One region of the Halomonas sp. DP5Y7-2 genome, then DNA from elsewhere that is predicted to be linked to it. Evidence: predicted binding sites of a transcription regulator. Region 1 holds the regulator's gene; the other holds the start of a gene.
What was found. Region 1 encodes sigma-54, which starts transcription at its own class of promoters, with help from an activator protein. Its sites were predicted from a motif close to TGGCACNNNNNTTGCTNT; they were not measured.
Positions count from the first base shown of each region.

Region 2: the regulator sigma-54 is predicted to act here: its motif matches at 5,122-5,139, upstream of glnA (glutamate--ammonia ligase).

Region 1 covers NZ_JAHVHY010000006.1:115,675-121,787, reverse strand. The annotation lists gene lptA (lipopolysaccharide transport periplasmic protein LptA) at 1-384, shown strand, start outside; gene lptB (LPS export ABC transporter ATP-binding protein) at 384-1,109, shown strand; gene KUW18_RS12705 (RNA polymerase factor sigma-54) at 1,302-2,714, shown strand; gene hpf (ribosome hibernation-promoting factor, HPF/YfiA family) at 2,895-3,203, shown strand; gene ptsN (PTS IIA-like nitrogen regulatory protein PtsN) at 3,210-3,692, shown strand; gene rapZ (RNase adapter RapZ) at 3,910-4,791, shown strand; gene KUW18_RS12685 (HPr family phosphocarrier protein) at 4,794-5,063, shown strand; gene KUW18_RS12680 (hypothetical protein) at 5,127-5,651, shown strand; gene bioA (adenosylmethionine--8-amino-7-oxononanoate transaminase) at 5,747-6,113, shown strand, end outside.
Region 2 covers NZ_JAHVHY010000003.1:40,935-47,047, forward strand. The annotation lists gene ntrC (nitrogen regulation protein NR(I)) at 1-1,255, opposite strand, end outside; gene glnL (nitrogen regulation protein NR(II)) at 1,248-2,297, opposite strand; gene KUW18_RS03825 (hypothetical protein) at 2,695-3,381, opposite strand; gene glnA (glutamate--ammonia ligase) at 3,533-4,939, opposite strand; gene KUW18_RS03835 (glycosyltransferase family 2 protein) at 5,453-5,971, shown strand.

The sequences.
Region 1 (6,113 bases):
GGCACAGCGGTATATACCGGCGATGTGCGTATTCAGCAGGGCAGCATGCTGCTGACCGGTGAGCGTGTGGAAATTCAGCGCAACGACCAGGGTCAGCTATCCCGCGCCACGGCGACTGGCTCCCGTGCCTATCTGGAGCAGCAGCCTTCGCCGGAAGAGCCGGTGGTCAAGGGCTGGGGCAAGAAGGTGGTCTACCATGTTGCCGAGCGCCGCATGGAACTCATCGACCAGGCGGAATTGCACAAGGCCAATGACACCTTCGACGGCGCCTACCTGGAGTACTTTCTGGATCGCCGCGTCGTCCAGGCTCGCTCCAGCGCACAGGGTGTCGACGGCCAGCAGCGCATTCGCATGACCCTCGAGCCGGAAAGCCAAGGAAACTGATGAAGACTCTCCACGCTCGCCATCTGGCCAAGAGCTACAAGAAGCGCCGCGTCGTCCAGGACATCAGCCTGTCCATCGAACAGGGCAGCATCGTGGGCCTATTGGGCCCCAACGGCGCAGGCAAGACCACCTCCTTCTACATGATCGTCGGACTGGTCAGGGCGGATGCTGGCACCATCAGCATCGACGATGACGACCTGAGCCGCGCGGCCATGCACCAGCGGGCACTGGCGGGTATTGGCTACCTGCCACAGGAAGCCTCCATCTTCCGCAAGCTGTCCGTAGCCGACAACATCATGGCGATCCTCGAGACCCGCAAGGACCTCGACCGGGAAGGTCGCCAGGCGCGCCTTGAGCAACTGCTCGAAGACTTCCATGTCAGCCACATTCGCGACAACCCGGGCATGAGCCTGTCCGGCGGGGAAAGACGTCGGGTCGAGATCGCCCGAGCCCTGGCCACAGAACCCGCCTTCATTCTGCTCGACGAACCCTTTGCCGGGGTGGATCCGATCTCCGTTGGCGAGATCAAGTCGATCATTCGCCAGCTCAAGGCTCGTGACATCGGCGTCTTGATCACCGACCACAACGTGCGCGAGACGCTGGACATCTGTGACCGCGCCTACATTGTCGGCGACGGCCAGATCATCGCCGAAGGCAGTGCCGAGTCGATCCTTGCCAACCAGCGCGTCAAGGAAGTCTATCTCGGCGAAAACTTTCGCCTTTAACCACCATGGGCGCTGCCGGGCCGCTATGTTGGCAGGGTCTTCATGGCGCCCGCTCGACCTTGCACTGACACGCATGCGGGGCACTGCAAGCCCTGCGCGCCACCCCCTGCCCACAAGTTGGCAAGAAGCTTGCATGGTACCTGACCCGCCGTTAGGGTAAGGCTTTTCAGCTCCACGAACGGAAGTCACATCATGGCCCTCAAGGCGTCACTGCAGCTGAAGATCGGCACCCAGCTGACCATGACCCCTCAGCTGCAACAGGCAATTGGCCTGCTCCAGCTTTCCACGCTGGACCTGCGCCAGGAAGTCCAGCAGGCGCTCGAGGCCAACCCGATGCTCGAGCTGGAGGATGAATTCGGCGAGCTGCAGGTCAAGGACAGCAAGGACGACGACTGGGCCGACGAGATCCCCTCCGAGCTAACGGTCGACAGCGACTGGTCCGATACCTATCAAGACCTTGGCACCGCCCCGGCCGGCAGCGCCGAGGCGCCTGACTTCGAGCGCCAGGCCAGCGGGCAATCCCTGCATGGCCACCTTAGCTGGCAGCTGGCCCTGCTGGACCTCAATGATAATGACAGGCGCATCGCAGAGTGCCTGATTGACGCGGTCAACGGCGATGGCTACCTGGTAGGACACCTTGACGATATCGCCCAGGGCCTGGCCGATGACGACGCTGCTGCCCCGCCCCTGCAGGACGTGGCGTCGGTGCTGGCCAGGCTGCAGCAATTCGAACCTACCGGTGTATTTGCCCGAGATTTGCGCGAATGCCTGCAGCTGCAACTGGACAGCCTGCCCCGTGACACCCCCCTTCTGCCCCAGGCGGGAAGACTGGTACGCCAGTTTCTCGAGGCGCTGGCCAGCGGTGATCGCCGTCTGCTGAAGCGCCGCCTGAGCCTGACCGAAGAGCAGCTGGACGATGTCATCGAACTGATCCGTGGCCTCGACCCTAGGCCTGGCAGCCAGTACGGCGACAGCGACAACGACTATGTCATTCCCGATCTGGTGGTCCGCCACACCGAAGAAGGCTGGCGCGTCGAGCTGAACCCTGAGGCGATGCCACGCCTGCGCATTCAACCCGACTATGCGGCGTTGATCCGACGGGCCGACAAGAGCCAGGACAACCAGTTTCTGAAGGACCACTTGCAGGAGGCGCGCTGGCTGATCAAGAGCCTGGCAAGCCGCAACGACACCCTGTTGAGGGTCGGACGCGAAATCATGGAGCGGCAGCTCGACTTCCTCGAGCAGGGTGAAGCCGCCATGAAACCACTGGTGTTGGCAGACATTGCGGCCAAGGTGGAGATGCACGAATCGACCATCTCACGGGTGACGACCCAGAAATTCGTGCATACGCCACGGGGAGTGTTCGAGCTCAAGTATTTCTTTTCCAGCCAGGTGGGCCAGGATGGGGATGCCCATTCCAGCACTGCCATACGCGCCATGATCAAGTCGCTGATCCAGCAGGAGCCGCCTCGCAAACCGCTGTCTGACAGCAAATTGGTGGAGCTGCTCGCCGAAGACGGTGTCAACGTCGCCCGACGCACCGTCGCCAAGTATCGAGAAGCGATGAATATTCCCTCTTCGAGCGAGCGCAAGCGCCTGCGCTGAGCCCGGTCAGAAGGCTCGAGACAGGCGGCGAGCAGAGTGCGTAGCGCAGTTGCATGAAAAGCGCAAGCGCTTGAAATATCGCACGACATCTGCGTCTTAATGCGTAGAAGCAGGGGGGTTTGCAGGATCGGAAAAAGGGTTACAATCGAGCTACCACCCGCAAGAGCAAGGAGCCTTGTCATGCAAGTCAACATTACCGGCCACCACGTCGAATTGACCGATCCCCTGCGTGACTACGTACAAGAGAAGCTCGCCCGTGTGGAGCGCCATTACGACAACATCACCAATGTGCAGGTCACCCTCTCGGTGGAGAAGGAGCGCCAACAGGCTGCCTGTACGCTTCACGCTGCCGGTGCAGACCTGCATGCAGAAGCCCAGGACGGCGACATGTACGCCGCCATCGACGCCCTTGCCGACAAGCTGGACCGCCAGCTCGTCAAGCACAAGGAAAAATCCCAAGCCCGCGCCCAAGGCGCCGGAATTCGCTGACCTCTCATGACATTGGATGCCATTCTCCCCCCCGAGCGCACGCTATTTGACGTCCCGGGGGGCAGCAAGAAGAGGGTGCTGGAATTTTTCAGCACCTTCATTGCGCAGAACACACCAAGCCTGGATAGCCAGGAAGTCTTCAGTCGCCTGATCGGCCGCGAACGTCTGGGTAGCACCGGCATCGGCAATGGCGTGGCCATTCCGCATGCTCGCAACCCTCACTGCAAGGCCCCTATCTCTGGCTTTCTCAAGCTGGCAGAGCCGATTGATTTCGACGCCATCGACGGCGAACCGGTGGACCTGGTATTTGTCTTGCTGGTGCCTGAAGAAGCGGATGATGCTCACCTAGCCCTGCTGGGCCAGGTGGCCGGGGTCATGAATGACGCCGATACCCGACATCGTCTGCGCCACGCGACGTCCCAGCGCGAGCTGCACGAGCGCTTGCAGGAAGCGATTCGCCAGCAAGCCCCGGGCGACGCCACGAGCTGACGGCACGCAGCGAAAGCGCCTTGATCCTATGTCTTGATGGCGCACGCCTTGCCTGGCGCCTTGAAGGAATGGCGCCTCGCTGATTAACCTCTAGCTGATTACCATCTAGCTGATCACCATCTAGCTAGATAGTACGCTCTGATCGAGCGTGATCTGGCCGTCACCGCGCGGTTGACACCAACTGCCCTCTTATCGCCCCCTGCCAAGGAGACAGGACATGCAGCTCGTGATCATCAGTGGTCGCTCTGGCTCGGGAAAGTCCGTGGCGCTTCAGGCTCTCGAAGACCTGGGCTTCTATGCCATCGACAACTTGCCAGCGACGCTGCTGGGGTCACTGGTCGAAGAGCTGGAGAATGGACATTCACAGCGCATTGCCGTCAGTGTCGATGCGCGCAATCTGCCCGAGGCGCTGGAGCGTTTTCCCGCGCAGCTGACGGGGCTGAAGCAAGGTCCCATCGACTGTCAGGTCGTCTATCTCACCAGCGACGCGCGGATTCTGCTGGAACGCTACTCCCATACTCGACGCCGCCACCCGCTGACCCGCAATACCGACATGACCCTGGCCGAGGCCATCGAGTCCGAGCAGAAGGCGTTGTCTGGCATTCGCGACCTGGCAGATCTGATCATCGACAGCTCCCGCCTGTCCGTACATGAGCTGCGTTCACGCATCGCCGAGCAGGTGGCCGATCATCGCAGCGGCCAGCTGAGCCTGACCATCGAGTCCTTTGGCTTCAAGCGTGGCGTGCCCCCCGACGCCGACATCGTGTTCGATGCACGCTGCCTGCCTAACCCCTACTGGGAACCATCGCTGCGGGATGCCAACGGCTGCGATCAAAGCGTGATCACCTTCCTTGAGCACTATCAAGACGTCGCCGACATGAAGCGCGACATCCTGACCTGGGTGCGCAACTGGCTGCCACGCTATCAGGCCAGCCAGCGCAGTTATCTGACGGTGGCCGTAGGCTGCACCGGGGGTCAGCATCGCTCGGTCTATCTGGCCGAGAGCATCGCCGCGGCGCTGGTCGATGACCACCCGAGAATACGCCTGCGCCACCGCGAGCTTGGCCAGCAACGTCGTCTGGACAGCGGGGCACAATGAGCGTGGCCAGACGCGAACTGACCCTTACCAACCGCCGCGGGCTGCACGCTCGGGCGGCCACTCGCCTGGTCACCTGCTGTCAGGCGTTCGACGCCTCCGTGACCGTGCACCACGGTCAGCGCTGTGGGGATGCCGCCAACATCATGTCCCTGCTGATGCTGGCAGCCCCCTGCGGCACCGTGCTGACCCTGGAAGCAGAAGGTCCCGACGCCGATGCGGTGCTCGACGCCCTTGAGGCCTTGTTCGTCGCACGCTTCGACGAAGACGCCTAAGGCCCTCGGCCACTACGCTGACCCTGCCCTACCCTCCGATTTCGCCTCGCTTCAAAGGACATCATGCAGCTTATCCAGACTGGCAAGTACACCGAGGTCCACTACGACCCGGACCAGGATGCCTTTATCAAGACCTTCACACCCAAGGCGAGCGATCGCTGGCGCTACCGCCTGGGCATTCGCCGCTACCCGGGACACAACTTTCGCTACGTAGCCCGTCGCCTGGAGCGCCTGGGAATCGACACGCCCACCATTCTTGACGCTCAGCGCTACCGTCTGGTCACCGCCAACGTCCATGGTGTGGCGCTGAAACAGCTGGTACTCGATGATCCCGCCTTGCAGGAGCGCTACCTGGACATCCTGGAAGCGCTGTATCGTGACCGCATTCACTGTCGAGGCCTGCATACCGACAACTTCCTGGTGGTCGACGGTACGATCATCGCCATCGATCTGGATGCCTACAAGGCCCCGCGCGTCTTCACCTATCCACGCCGGGAGTTCATCGACTGCCTCAGCCGGTCCCTCAAGAACGAGGAGTCCTTTCTGTTCGAGCGTTTCCTCAAGCGCGTCGACGCCCAGCATCCCTGAATAGCCTGACGGAGCCTACCCGGCTGGTGGGAGCCGCGGGAGCAATGGTAAACTCGCCGAAATATTTTTGGTTTACTAAACCCTCAGGAGCCGAGATGCCCTCTCCCGTCTGGCACCCCTACGCCCATCTCAAGACACAAGCCGCCGCCCCCAGGGTGGTCGGCGGGCGCGGCACCCGCTTCACCCTGGACACCGGCGAATCTCTGCTCGACGCGACCTGCTCATGGTGGTGCATGATTCATGGCTACGGTCATCCGCGCCTGGTCGACGCCATCAAGCAACAGGCCGACACACTGTGCCATGTCATGCTGGGCGGGCTGACCCACGATCCCGCCGATCAGCTGGCGCGGGAGCTGGTGCGACTCACACCCGACGGACTCGAGCACGTGTTCTTCTCCGATAGCGGTTCCGTCGGCATGGAAGTCGCCATGAAGATGGCCGTCCAGTACCACCATCTGCGTG
Region 2 (6,113 bases), on a different contig from region 1:
CTTCCAGCAAGTGGGTATGGCCAGCGGCCAAGGCACCGTCAGCCCAGGCGCGAAACGCCTCACGCCAGTCCCCTCCGGCAGCCACGTCATCCCCCCCACGCAGCTCCGGCGGAAGGTCTTCGACCAGCACCTCGCGCCCGGAGGCCATCACGGTCAGCCAGCGGCAGGTGTTCTCCAGCTGGCGCACGTTGCCAGGCCAGTCCACCCGGGTCAGAAACTCCTCGGCGTCCTGGGTCAGTACCTTGACGTCGGTGGATAGCTCCTTGGCGGCCTCGGCCAGGAAGTGCCTGGCCAGCCGCGGAATATCCTCACGCCGCTGGGACAGCCGCGGTAGATGAACGCGGATCACGTTCAAGCGGTGAAACAGGTCCTCACGGAAACGCCCATCGGCCACCAGTGTCTCCAGATCCTGGTGGGTGGCGGCGATGATCCGCACATCCACCTTGACCGGCGTGTGTCCCCCGACCCGATAGAACTCGCCGTCGGCCAGCACCCGCAGCAGCCGAGTCTGGGTTTCCGACGGCATGTCGCCGATCTCGTCGAGAAACAGGGTGCCGCCGTTGGCTTGTTCGAAGCGCCCCTGACGACTGGCACTGGCACCAGTAAAGGCTCCCTTTTCGTGACCAAACAGCTCGGATTCGATCAGATCCCGAGGAATGGCGGCCATGTTGAGGGCGATAAAGGGATTGCCCGCGCGCGGGCTATGCTGGTGCAGGGCGCGTGCCACCCGCTCCTTGCCCGTCCCTGACTCGCCGTTGATCAGCACGGTGATGTGCGAGTGGGCGAGTCGGCCGATGGCACGAAAGACCTCCTGCATGGCCGGCGCTTCACCAATGATCTCTGCATCCAGGCCTTCGGGAACGCTGACGGGCCGTTGGCGTTCTCGCACGTGGGCGACCGCTCGGCGCACCAGGGCAAGCGCTTCATCGACATCGAAGGGCTTGGGCAGGTACTCGAAGGCGCCCCCCTGATAGGAGGCTACCGCACTGTCCAGGTCGGAGTGAGCGGTCATGACGATAACCGGAAGATCGGGGTGCACCTCACGCACCTTTGCCATCAGGTCCAGTCCATCGATGCCCGGCATACGAATATCGGTGACCAGAACATCCGGGGGTGAGGAGAGCAGACGATCCAGAATCGTATCGGCACGCTCGACCGCTTCCACCTGCAAGTCAGGCTGAGCCAGCGCCCGCTCCAGCACCCAGCGAATGGCGCGATCGTCATCGACGATCATTATACGAGCGGCATCAGTCATGACTCATCTCCAGAGGAATCAGCAAGCGAAATTCTGTGTGTCCGGGGGCGGACTCGCATTCGATCAGCCCGTCGTGCTGATGCAGCACCGACTGGGCAATGGACAGCCCCAGGCCGCTGCCCTCGGCCCGTCCGGATACCATTGGATAGAACAGGGTGTCACGCAGGGTGTCGGGAATACCTGGCCCGTTGTCGATCACACTGACATCGCAGACCAGTCGATGACGCTGGGCCCCCAGAGTGAACTGGCGTCTGGCCCGGGTCCGCAGGCTGATCAAGGGGTCTGGGGTGTCCGACTCGACCAGAGCCTGCACTGCATTGCGCGCAACGTTGAGCACGGCCTGGATAAGCTGTGCTTCGTCACCGATCAGCTCGGGCAGGCTGGGATCGTAGTCTCGCTCGATGCGGACCTGGGGCTGCTCTACCAGCAGCAGTGCCCGGACACGCTCCAGCACCCGGTGGATGTTCAGAGGCTCCCGGCGGCTCACGCGGTTCGGCCCGAGCATGGAATCGACCAGGTCCCTGAGTCGATCCACTTCCTCAATGATGATGCGGGTGTATTCCTTGAGCGCGGGTGTCTGCTCGAGGTCACGCTCCAGCAACTGTGCGGCGCCACGTATGCCGCCCAGCGGGTTCTTGACCTCGTGAGCCAACCCTCGCGCCAGCACCTTCATGGTCTCCTGGCGCGACTGCAGGGCCTCTTCTCGCGAGATCCGCAACAGCCGGTCCCGCGGCTCCAGCTCGAGCAGCAGGCTATCCCGGGCCAACGGCGTCACCGTGTAGTCCACCGTCAAGGGTTCGCCACCGCCGAGGGTCAGCCGCGCCTCACGCTGGGTATAGGGGTGCAAACCGTCTCTGGCACGCGCCAGCACGTCGGCGATATCGTCTTCTCCGCCGACCCAATCTCCCAGCGGTACGCCGATCACTCGGGCAGCGCTGACAGCCAGCAGGGCTTCCGCTGCGGGATTCATCCACGTTGGACGCAAGTCCTCATCAAGCAGTACAACCGCCGTGGTGAGGTGTTCGATGATGCCTGACGCCATGAGCGTATCCTGAGCAGATGAAGTCGTTCAGCCGAGCGTGAGGTGCACCCCCCTGCGAGGCGCTGAAGGCGCCATCCCGAAGCAGGCGTCGTCAGCGAGTGCACTTCCTTAATGCAAGCAAGAAGCGGGCCAGACTCGCTTTCACCCAGACGATGACCACCGTGGTGCGCCGTGTACCCGCTGTCGTCCCACGGGGGAGCCTGGACACTCCTCCCCATGGACATGCTACTGCACCAAGCTGGTGCACTGCACTGGTTTAGGGCTTATGCCGAATGGGATTGGGGCCACGCCAGCGCGCCACCCGGGACCGACGTGACTCTGGCCAGATGTCTGAGCTGCCAGGGGGACAGGGGGACCGGGGGGAACGGGAACAAGGGAGACAGCGAGCATTCGCTATCTACGATGACGGCCCATGGCGGGAAGTCGCGGGCACCGCAACGCGGGCTCGCTGCACGTGCAGCACGACAGCGTCGCTGCGCTGGCGAACCTTGCGATCAGGGTCGATCACGACCAGGACGATGCGGTGCTCTCCCCGCTCGAGCTGAGTCAGGGTCAGTGGAGAATCCCCCGTCGTCACCAGCACGCCATCGACCTCAAGCCCCAGCACATAACCGGCGTCAAGAGGCGGGCTGACGGCCGCCGCGACCTCGAGGCTGCCGCCAGCGCCGCTGGGCAGCACGCTGCCAGATGCCGGACGGGCAATGGCCAGCACCTCCCGTGCCAGGTAGCCCGGCGCAGCAGCGCTGATATCCCCCGGCAGCTGGGACAGTGCCGGGGGCAGAGGAGCACTCGGCACATGGGAGAGCGCCCCTGGCACGAAGCGCTCTCCACCTTCCAGCGGCCGATCGCTATAGGTGACGCCGCCATGACGTTCGACGCGACGATAGAGGGCATCGGCGGCACTCCCCTGGGAGCCATACAGCAGCAGTATCGTCAGCAGCAGGCCTCTCGATACTCGCCAAAGCCATATCCGCTCCCGCCATATCCACCCCAGCCACATCAGCTCCAACCGGCATCGCCGAGCCGGCAGGCGGCCCGACGGCTGTGGCGACATGGCCTGCCGGCAGCGCGGTGGTAGCTTCACGGTGGCTCCTTGATGGGGGTGTCCTGGCAAGCATGCGATGCCTGTCCTGCCAGGCCAAGGGCATCGCTTGCTCGAGGGCAAGGCCAGGCCAAAAAAAATCGGCCCCGCTCAAGGCGGGGCCGATATACGACGCGGTGTCGTCGTCGCTGGATCAGCAGCTGTAGTACATGTCGAACTCGATCGGGTGCGTGGTCATGCGCAGGCGCTCCACGTCTTCGTTCTTGAGCTCGATGTAGGCATCGATCATGTCGTCGGTGAAGACACCACCTTCGGTCAGGAAGCTGCGGTCTTCGTCGAGAGCCGCCAGCGCCTGGTCGAGGCTTTCCGCCACGGTCGGAATGGACTTGCCTTCTTCCGGCGGCAGGTCGTAGAGGTTCTTGTCCATGGCATCGCCAGGATGGATCTTGTTCTTGATGCCATCGATACCCGCCATCAGCATGGCCGCGAAGCACAGGTAGGGGTTGGCGGTCGGGTCAGGGAAACGCGCCTCAACACGCTTGCCCTTGGGGCTGGCGGTGTACGGAATACGGATCGACGCAGAGCGGTTACGGGCACTGTAGGCCAGCATGACCGGTGCTTCGAAGCCCGGCACCAGACGCTTGTACGAGTTGGTAGAAGCGTTGGTGAAGGCGTTCAGCGCACGTGCGTGCTTGATGATGCCGCCGATGTAGAACAGCGCCATTTCAGACAGGCCAGCGTACTGGTCGCCAGCAAACTGGTTCTGACCGTCCTTCCAGAAGGACTGGTGCACGTGCATGCCGCTGCCGTTATCGCCGACCAGGGGCTTCGGCATGAAGGTGGCGGTCTTGCCGTAGGCGTGGGCCACATTGTGGATCACGTACTTCATTTCCTGAACTTCGTCGGCCTTCTTGACCAGGGTGTTGAAGGCTACGCCAATTTCGTTCTGGCCGGCGTTGGACACCTCATGGTGGTGCACCTCGACCTTCTGGCCGATGGCTTCCAGGGTGTTACACATGGCGCCGCGCATGTCATGGAAGCTGTCCACCGGGGGAACCGGGAAGTAGCCGCCCTTGACCCGAGGACGGTGGCCCAGGTTGCCGCCTTCGACGGCGCGGTCCGTTGACCAGGCACCCTCTTCGGAGGAAATCTTGTACATCGCACCTTCGATGTCGGCCTTCCAATGCACTTCATCAAAGATGAAGAACTCGGGCTCGGGGCCGAAGAATGCAGTATCACCCAGGCCGGAAGACTGCAGGTAGGCCTCAGCGCGCTTGGCGATGGAACGCGGGTCGCGCTCGTAGCCCTGCATGGTAGCCGGCTCGATGATGTCGCAACGCAGAATCAGGGTCGCGTCTTCGGTGAAGGGGTCGAGGAAGCCGGTGCCGTCTTCCGGACGCAGAATCATGTCGGACTCGTTGATGCCCTTCCAGCCGTTGATGGAGGAGCCATCGAACATCTGGCCGTTCTCGAAGAATTCCTCGTCGACCTCGGAGGCCGGAATAGTGACGTGCTGTTCCTTGCCGCGGGTGTCGGTGAAACGCAGGTCAACCCACTTGACGTCATGTTCGTTGATCAGGGCGAGAGTCTTGTCTGACATGTGGTCCTCCAGAGTGAAACTTGTTCGTGACTCGAGCATTGGGGCGACGGCACCAATCCCATGTCACCGACTTCGAATTGGGGGATGATCCAGGGAGCAAAAGGGGTACCGGGATCCTTTGTAGCACGCTCCCGGGACAGTTCCCATGGTGACGTGCTCGACACGATGACACTGTCAGAAACAATGCAGGTTGCGTGCCATCATTGCACCAGCATTGATCAAAAAAATCTCAACCCAATGTTTTTCATCGATTTTAAGTTCTCGCCACTGCTGCTCCAGCATAGCGCATTGGCTCACGGCCATCGCGTCAAAGACCCACTTGTGCACCAAAATGAAGCGCCAGAAACTTTTATGCACCAAGATAACCCTCAACCATCTCGACGCTGAAGTCTGCCGAGGCGATCGCTAGGGGTAAGGGGTCGCTGGAACCTTCTGCAACGCGCGGATACACTTCCTTACGTTTGTCGCCGGCCCTCCCGTCAGGGTCGGCGTCACCCGCCTCGGAGTGTCGTCGTGAATATCAGCCTGATCATCGATGCCCGCCTGACCGGCAAGGATTTGTCCTGTCGGCTGACGCAGGCACGCCAGCAGATTGCCCTGTTCCAGGGGCGCAGCGAGATCATAGTCATCGACGATGGTGGCATCACCTCTGAACAGCTCGGCGAGCACGCGAAAGACTATCGGCTGGTGCGCGTCCGTCCGGCGCCGATGGGGAGACGCTTCAACCTGGCAGCCTCTCACTGCAATGGGCGAATGCTCGGCTTCTGCCTGGGCCCACTGGACTCAGCCTGGGTAGAACGCATGATGGCCGCGGCTGCCGACGAATCACGCCCCATGGTCAGGCCATCTCGGCCTTGTCCGCTGGCCCTGTTCCAACTTCTGCGACAGACGCCCACACGGGCACTTGGCGTAGAGCGCAACTGGTTCGAGCGCCTGGGAGGCTTTGATCCATCGCTGGACCTGAGCGCCGTAGAAGACCTGGCCACGCGGCTCAAGGCCTGTCGGGCCAATGCGCTGGTGCAGCGCGCCTGAGGGGTAGCCTACTCAGCAGCCGCCGAGCAACGGCTATTATGTCGTAGTTGGCCCATGCCATCCTGAGCATGCCTGTACTGCGGCCCTCATGCCGTGCCCCTGATGCAGCGGCCCTGATGCAGCGGCCCTGATGCAGCGGCTC